2 regions of the Arthrobacter sp. 8AJ genome follow, and region 1 is predicted to be linked to the other one. Evidence: riboswitches for the same ligand, from Rfam matches in the RefSeq annotation. Region 1 holds a riboswitch; the other holds the start of a gene.
The links. A riboswitch is a leader RNA that binds a small molecule or an ion and turns the genes downstream of it on or off. The one in region 1 is predicted to bind S-adenosylmethionine.
Positions count from the first base shown of each region.

Region 2: linked by a shared signal. The riboswitch ahead of BACI349Y_RS17180 (cobalamin-independent methionine synthase II family protein) and the one ahead of BACI349Y_RS07645 (aminotransferase class V-fold PLP-dependent enzyme) in region 1 are both predicted to bind S-adenosylmethionine.

Region 1 is NZ_LR733289.1:1,645,699-1,649,911, reverse strand. Features, by position in the region: gene aroA (3-phosphoshikimate 1-carboxyvinyltransferase) at 1-268, shown strand, start outside; gene rsgA (ribosome small subunit-dependent GTPase A) at 252-1,367, shown strand; gene hisN (histidinol-phosphatase) at 1,412-2,224, shown strand; SAM riboswitch class IV at 2,378-2,491, shown strand; gene BACI349Y_RS07645 (aminotransferase class V-fold PLP-dependent enzyme) at 2,528-3,946, shown strand; gene BACI349Y_RS07640 (class I SAM-dependent methyltransferase) at 4,032-4,213, shown strand, end outside.
Region 2 is NZ_LR733289.1:3,707,986-3,712,198, reverse strand. Features, by position in the region: gene BACI349Y_RS17185 (uracil-DNA glycosylase) at 1-189, opposite strand, end outside; gene BACI349Y_RS17180 (cobalamin-independent methionine synthase II family protein) at 401-1,609, opposite strand; SAM riboswitch class I at 1,623-1,727, opposite strand; gene BACI349Y_RS17175 (M14 family zinc carboxypeptidase) at 1,825-2,841, shown strand; gene BACI349Y_RS17170 (adenylosuccinate synthase) at 3,076-4,213, shown strand, end outside.

The sequences.
Region 1 (4,213 bases):
GCTCGGCGGCGACGCCGAGGAAACCAGCGACGGCCTGGTCATCCGGCCCGCCCGGCTGCACGCCGGCGTCGTCCACAGCTACGCCGACCACCGCATGGCCACTGCCGGGGCAATCCTGGGCCTCGCGGTGGACGGCGTCCAGGTGGAGGACATCGCCACCACAGCCAAGACCATGCCCGACTTTCCGCAGCTGTGGGCAAACATGCTGGCCCAGGATGCCGCCGGGGCGCCGGGGCCGGAAGGGCGCGGCAGTGGCGCGGAGCACTGACTCCTGGGACGAATCAGACGTCCGGATCCGCCCCAGCAAGAAAGGCTCCCGGCCCCGCACCAAGGACCGGCCCAGCCATGACGATGCCGTCACCGGACGGATCATCACGGTGGACCGCGGCCGGTACACGGCAGTGGTGGGCGAAGACTCGGGCAACGAACGCGTTGTCATCGCGGCGCGGGCCCGCGAACTCCGCCGCTCGCCCGTGGTTGCCGGCGACTTCGTCTCACTCGTGGGGGACGTGTCCGGGGCACCGGACACGCTTGCCCGCCTGGTGAAAATCCAGGACCGCCACACCCTCCTGCGCCGCAGCGCCGACGACACCGACCCCGTCGAGCGCGCCGTGGTGGCCAACGCCGACCAACTGGTGATTGTGGTGGCGGCCGCCAACCCGGAACCACGCACCGGGTTCATCGACCGCGCCCTGGTGGCTGCCTATGACGCCGGGATCGAGCCGATCCTGCTGGTCACCAAGGCCGACGTGAAAGACCCCGCGGAGCTGCTGTCCAACTACACCCACCTGGACTTCCCTGTGATCATCAGCCGGACCGCCGATGCACAGGCCTCCGGGATCGATGCACGGTCGGACGACGGCCTCTCCGCCCGGCTGGACAGCGCGGCGGTGGCCGACCTCCGCGCCCATCTCGACGGCAAGGTCACCGTGATGCTGGGGCACTCCGGCGTGGGCAAGTCCACCATGGTGAATGCGCTGACCGGCGCCGAGCGGGCCACGGGCGGAGTGAACGCGGTCACGGGGCGCGGCCGCCACACGTCGTCGTCGGCCCTGGCCCTGCGCCTGGCGGACGCGCCGGCCGGCAGCTGGATCATTGACACCCCCGGTATCCGTTCCTTCGGACTGGCACACGTGGACCCGGACCGGATCCTGCGCTCCTTCCCCGACCTGTCCCCCGGCATCGAAAACTGTGAACGCGGGTGCAAGCACACTGCAAACGCGGTGAACTGCGGCCTCGACGACTGGGTGGCAGGCGGACACGCAGGTCCCACCGGCCCGGCACGCCTGGCATCGCTCCGGCGGCTGCTCGGCACGGACCCGCGCATGGACGCACAGGAAACCAAAGAGCTCGGCAGCGTCAACTGACGCGTTCTCCCGGCAGAAGCGTCCACAGACGGTAGTTTGTAACCATGATCCAACCCGCTTCGAGCTACAACGATGACCTGCGCCTGGCCCATGTCCTGGCCGACTCCGTGGATGACCAGACCATGAGCCGCTTCAAGGCCCTGGACCTCCACGTTGAGACCAAGCCGGACCTGACGCCCGTCACCGACGCCGACAAGGCAGCGGAGGAAGCCATCCGCGGCCAGCTCTCCCGCTCCCGGCCCCGCGATGCCGTCCTGGGTGAGGAGTTCGGCAGCACCGGGCACGGTTCACGGCGCTGGATCATCGATCCCATTGACGGGACCAAGAACTTTGTCCGGGGCGTCCCGGTCTGGGCCACGCTGATCGCCCTGGTGGATGAAGGCGAGCCTGTGGTGGGCGTGGTCAGCGCCCCGGCCCTCGGCAAGCGCTGGTGGGCGGCAAAGGGCATGGGCGCGTACATGGGCCGGTCCCTGGCAGCCGCCACCCGGCTGCGCGTCTCCGATGTGTCCAGCCTCTCCGACGCCTCCCTCTCCTACTCCAGCCTGAGCGGCTGGAAGGAACGGGGCAACCTCGACGAGTTCCTCGGGCTGACCGAGGACGTCTGGCGGACCCGGGCCTACGGCGATTTCTGGTCGTACTGCATGGTGGCAGAGGGCTCGGTGGACATCGCCTGCGAACCGGAGCTCAACCTCTACGACATGGCTGCGCTGGTGCCGATCGTGGTTGAGGCGGGCGGCCGGTTCACCTCCCTCGAAGGCGAGGACGGACCGTTCGGGGGGAACGCGCTGGCCACCAACTCGATCCTGCACTCAGAGGTGCTGCACCGCCTCAACCCGTACCTGGATGACCTGTTGTAACTGCCACGGTTTGGCCCCCTCAAACGAATATTGCGACACCGGACACCTCCAGACGGGGGTGTCCGGCGTCGCTTATTCGATATTGCGTAACAAAGCCCTTAACAATTGCCGCGGCTTCAATCCTGGCCGCCCCATGTCCTACGCTTTTATGCAGGTCACGAGTGCCAGCGCAAAACCCCGGTTTGCTGGCCGGCAACCCTCCATTCGCGGCGGGGTGCCCCGGGTGACGACCAGGCCGGTCCGGAGTGGATGCGGCAAGCGCGGATTCCCTGTGCCGGAGTCCTGTATTCAAGTGAGGTCTCTGTGACAACTGCCACCGTCTCCCCCCAGCCCGCCATTGCCGAATCCGGCGCTCCCGGCGATCGCCACGCCGTTGCCGGCCGTCCCCTGGCTGCCGTCACCGGCGCCGAAATCCAGGCACCGCTGATTTCCGGCGGCCACATCCGGTACGCGAACCTTGACTACGGCGCATCCGCTCCGGCGCTCTCCGTGGTCTCCGCCTACCTGAACGAGATCCTGCCCTACTACGCCAGCGTCCACCGCGGGGCCGGCTACGCGTCCCAGATCAGCACGTCCGTTTACGAGAACGCCCGCAGCATTGTCCGGGACTTCGTGGGCGGCCGGCCGGATGATTCGGTCATTTTCACCCGCAACACCACCGATTCGCTGAACCTCCTGGCCGGCTGCCTGCCTGCCACCGACGGCCGGCATGACGGCGAGGTCCTTTACCTGGACATCGAACACCATGCCAACCTCCTGCCGTGGCAGGGCGTCCCGCACCGCAGCATCGTTGCCGCGGACACCATCACCGGCACCCTGGACGCCGTCCGGACCGAGCTGGAGCAGGGCGGCGTCAGCCTGCTGGCCGTCACCGGCGCCTCCAACGTCACCGGCGAGATTCTTCCCATCCGGGCCCTGGCCGCGCTGGCCCACCAGCACGGCGCCCGGATCGTGGTGGACGCGGCCCAGCTCGCGCCGCACCGCAGGGTGGACATCAGCGCGGACGACGTCGACTACCTCGCCTTTTCCGGCCACAAGCTGTACGCACCGTTCGGTGCGGGTGTCCTGGTGGGACGTCCCGACTGGCTGGACACCGGCGTCCCGCACCTCGCCGGCGGCGGGGCGGTCAAGGAAGCACGGCTCGACGGCGTCAGCTGGGCCACGGGCCCGGCCCGCCACGAGGGGGGCTCGCCGAATGTCCTCGGCGCCGCCACCCTGGCCCGCGCCACCCAGGTCATCGCCGAACTCGACCAGGACCGGTGGCACGCCCACGAATCCGCCATCCGTTCCTTCCTGGTGGAGGGCCTGCAGGACATCGACGGCGTCACCGTCCACCAGATCTTCAAGGACACCAACCCGGAAACAGACACCATCGGCGTGGTCAACTTCTCGGTCGAGGGCTACGACGCAGGGCTGGTGGCCGCCTACCTTTCCGCAGAGCACGGGGTGGGCCTGCGCGACGGCCGCTTCTGCGCCCATCCCCTGCTGAAGCGCCTGGGCCTGCCGTCCGGCTCCCTCCGGGCAAGTTTCGGCGTGGGTTCGCGGCTGGAAGACGCCAAACGCCTCCTCACCGGCATCCGGACGCTGCGCAGCAACGGACTGGGATGGGACTACGTGGTGGATGCGGGCCGCTGGGTGCCCGCCAATGATTTCCGCACCTACCCGCACTGGGCGCCCAATACCCCCGGGACGGCCGGCGCAGCCCCCTGCCTGGACGACTAGGCGGCGGGGCGGCGGCTGCCTGCTGATGCCGGGCATGCGGTAAAATCAAAGGACATCCGCAGGCAGCACCAGAAGGAGGCCACGCGTGGTTCGGGGTGGCCCCAGGCTTGATCACGGCCGGCGCACGGAGCTCGGGCAGAGCTTCCAGGACGGCGGCCGCCACTACCAGCGTGTCCGTCCCGGCTATCCTGCGGAATCTGCACGGTGGCTGGTACCGGCCGGAGCCCATGACGCCCTGGACGTCGGCGCGGGTACGGGAAAGTTCAC
Region 2 (4,213 bases), 2.1 Mb from region 1:
GCCAATGTTGGAGAACAGGCTGATGATGCGGCATTCCTCCACGTCGTGCATGGGATCCACATAGGGGACCACGGTTCCGGGCTTGGTCTCCTGCAGGGAATCGCAGAGCTCGTTAACGGCAGCAACGCTGGGGTCGTAGCGGCGGCTCATGAGCTGTTCGTGGAATGTTTCGGGTGCCAGGGCTGTCATGAAGTGCTGGTTCTCCTGCGGGGATTGGCGTTGCTGCCGCCACGGAAACGGGCACGCGGGGGCGCGACACATCAGCGGCGGTTGATTGGGGTGGGCCGATTCCTGGTCGGCCTTACCCAGTTTAGCAAGCCCCGGGAAACGAAACGCCGGTCCCGTGCACCTGACTCAGCCAGGGCACGGAACCGGCGGGTTCCCGCGTCGCCTCTTGCAGCTACCAGAGGCGGCTGGTGGCCCGGCGGGCGCCCTCGCCGAGGGCCTCCAGCTTGGCGAAGGCGATCTGCGGGTGGACCCGGCCGCCCAGGCCGCAGTCGGTGGAGGCGATGACATTCTCACGGCCCACGACGTCGGCAAAGCGGACAATGCGGTCTGCCACCAAGTCCGGGTGTTCCACCACGTTGGTGGCGTGCGAGACGATGCCCGGGATGATCACCTTGCCCTCGGGGAGCTTGGTGTCCTCCCATACCCGCCATTCGTGTTCGTGGCGGACGTTGGCTGCCTCGAAGGAGTAGGCGCCGGCGTTCACCTGCAGCACCGATCCGATGATGTCGGCGAAGGGGATGTCGGTGGTGTGCGGACCGTGCCAGGAACCCCAGCAGACGTGCAGCCGGATCTGTTCCTGGGGCAGGTCGCGGAGGGCCCAGTTGGTGGCCTCGACGCGCAGCTGGATGAACTTCAGGTAGTCCTCCAGGGAGGGCTCGGGATTGATCTGGTCCCAGCTCTCGGCCAGGGACGGATCATCGAGCTGCACGGTGAGGCCGGCATCGATGATCGCCTTGTACTCCTCCCGCATGGCATCGGCGCAGGCGTAGACAAGTTCCTCCTCCGACTTGTAGTACTCGTTGGCCACGCGGGCGCAGGAGCCGGGGGAGAGGGATGCTACGAAGCCGTCCGACAACCCGGCGGCTGCGAGGCCGGTCTTCAGGTTCCTGATGTCCGATGCCACCAGGTCCTGGCCCGTGTAGGTCAGGGGTCCGGCGATCTTGGGCTGGGTCACGCTCTTGCGGTGAGACAGGATGCCCGAGGAGGGGTCGTTGTAGGCCTCGTTGAACGCCTGCCGGTCGCGCCGGTCGGGGAATGAGGTCAGGACAATGTTGCCGGGCGAGGAGCGGTGCACCTGGGCATCGGCCCAGCGGTCCACGTTGGTTGGCTCCAGGCCGCCCAGCCGTGCAAAGGAGTAGTTCCACCAGGCGCCGTAGTCCACGGAGCTGGACATCGTGTGCCCGTATTCGCCGTCGTTGGGGATGTCGATGCCGAGGTCCTTCTGGCGCTGGACCACCTCCACCACGGAGGCCTCCAGGAGTCCCAGGAATTCAGGGGTGACGCCGTCGGTTTCCTTGGCGGCGTTGGCCGCGATGAGTTCCGGGGTGCGGGGCAAGGATCCCGCGTGGGTGACGCGGATGTGGTCGGTGTTCAGGGACATGCTGGAATCTTCCTTTCCATCGGTCCTGGCAGTAGCACCTTCGGCCGGCAGGAATCCTGCTGGACCGTGGTTGCTGCGGCGTCATCGAGCCAGGTCTCTCGGCCGCTCCGGATGGTTCACTCTCACATAAATCCAGATGCCTGCCCCGGGGCAAGTCTGCGCCGCTTTATGTCGCGACGGGCTGCCCGGCGGCTTTCCTCGCCGTCTCCGGCGCCCTGGCGCTGGCCGTCGTCGCAGGTCCCGCCCCGCTGGCACACGCGGTAGGCGAAGGCCCCAACTACGACGCCAACGGCCAGATCACCACGTCCAGGCTCGCCACGTATGAACAGATGGTCTTATTCCTGAAGGACCAGGATGCCCGCCAGCCGGCAATGGAGCTGGAGGTCATCGGGCAGACGGTCAAGGGGCGTGACATCCACCTGATCAAGTACATTTCGGACCCCGCCAAGCCCACCATCCTGTACCTGACCCAGCAGCACGGCAACGAGCAGCTCACCACCGAGGGCGCCATGGAGTTCATCAAGCACCTGGGGACCGGCAAATCCGCGGACATCCTCAACGGCGTGAACATCCTGGTAGTGCCCATGCTCAATGCGGACGGCGCCATGGGTGACGTGGACTTCTCCCTGGACAATTACCTCGCCAAGGGCGACCGGCACCTCACCCGCTACAACGCCGAGGGCGTGGACCTGAACCGCGACCACGTGGCCAAGGTCCAGCCGGAGACCCAGGCGCTGCACAACAACGTCATGCGCAAATACCGGATCGACTACATGATCGACCTGCACCACCAGGGCACCCGGGCCGAGCGTGACGGCAAGCTGGTGTCGGGCTCCATCCTGTACCCCACCACCCCCAACGCCGACCCCGCCGTCGTCGAAAAATCCAAGCAACTCGGCGCCGTGGTGTTCAACAACGTCGACTCCACCGGCTGGGGGCACCTGGGCAAATACCAGGGCGGCAGTGCCGAAACCATCAGCCGCAACGGCATCTCCGTGGAGTACGGCATTGCCACCCTGCTCTTCGAGATGCGCGGCATGTCGGACCACTACCTGGACGGCTATGCACTCGGGCAGCGCAGCAACGGCTACCTGATTAAACAGACCGTCACCACGCTGACCTCCACGGCCGCGGCCATCGCGGACGGGTCCATTGCCGACGCCGACACCTCCTTCTGGAACACGCTCGCCGAACAGACGTCCCGGCCGGCCGGGGAGGCTGAGGACGAATAGACGGCACCGGCCGCCGCGGCCTTTTGGCAGAAAGGACCGCGGCGGGCCACAACAGTGGACAAAGTGCCCTATCGGCTAAACTTGGGTGGTAAGAGCCCCGGAACTCTTGCTTCGCTGCGCCGTGCTGCGGCTGTGCGAAGGCCGGTATGTTCGGGGCATTCTCATGAACGGCGCTGCATGGGCCCGCCACCTGGTGGCCGGCCCGGGCAGTCCGCACGAATGGGGGAGGATCCCATGCCAGCAATTGTGATCGTAGGAGCCCAGTGGGGCGACGAAGGAAAAGGCAAGGCCACCGACCTGCTGGGCGGCCGTGTTGACTACGTCGTCAAGCCCAACGGCGGCAACAACGCCGGGCACACCGTCGTCGTAGGCGGTGAAAAGTACGAACTCAAGCTGCTGCCGGCAGGCATTCTCAGCTCCAACGCCGTTCCCATCATCGGCAACGGCTGCGTGGTGAACCTGGAGGCACTCTTCCAGGAAATCGACGGACTCCAGGCGCGCGGCGCCGACACCTCAAAACTGCGGGTCTCCGCCAACGCCCACCTGGTGGCCCCGTACCACCAGGTGCTGGACAAGGTGACCGAGCGCTTCCTGGGCAGCCGTGCCATTGGCACCACCGGCCGCGGCATCGGCCCCGCCTACATGGACAAGGTGGCCCGGCTGGGCATCCGCGTCCAGGACGTCTTCGACGAATCGATCCTGCGCCAGAAGGTGGAAGGCTCGCTGCGCCAGAAGAACGAACTCCTGGTCAAGGTCTACAACCGCCGCAGCGTTGTGGTGGACGAGATCGTGGAGTACTTCCTGTCCTTCGCCGAGCGGCTCCGCCCGCTGGTCATCGACAGCACCCTGGTCCTGAACTCGGCGCTGGACGAGGGCAAGGTAGTCCTGATGGAGGGCGGCCAGGCAACGTTCCTGGACGTGGACCACGGCACCTACCCGTTCGTGACCTCCTCCAACCCCACCGCCGGCGGCGCCTCGGTGGGTTCCGGCATCGGCCCCACCCGGATTTCGCGTTCCATCGGCATCATCAAGGCCTACACCACCCGCGTTGGTGCCGGCCCGTTCCCCACCGAACTTTTCGATGAGATGGGCATGTACCTGCAGAAGACCGGCGGCGAATTCGGCGTCAACACCGGCCGCCCGCGCCGCTGCGGCTGGTACGACGCCGTCCTGGCGCGGCACGCTTCCCGCGTGAACGGTTTCACGGACTACTTCGTCACCAAGCTGGACGTCCTGACCGGCATCGAGCAGATCCCGGTGTGCGTGGCCTACGACGTCGACGGTGTCCGGCATGACGAGATGCCCATGACGCAGACCGAGTTCCACCACGCGAAGCCGATCTTCGAGTACTTTGACGGCTGGACCGAGGACA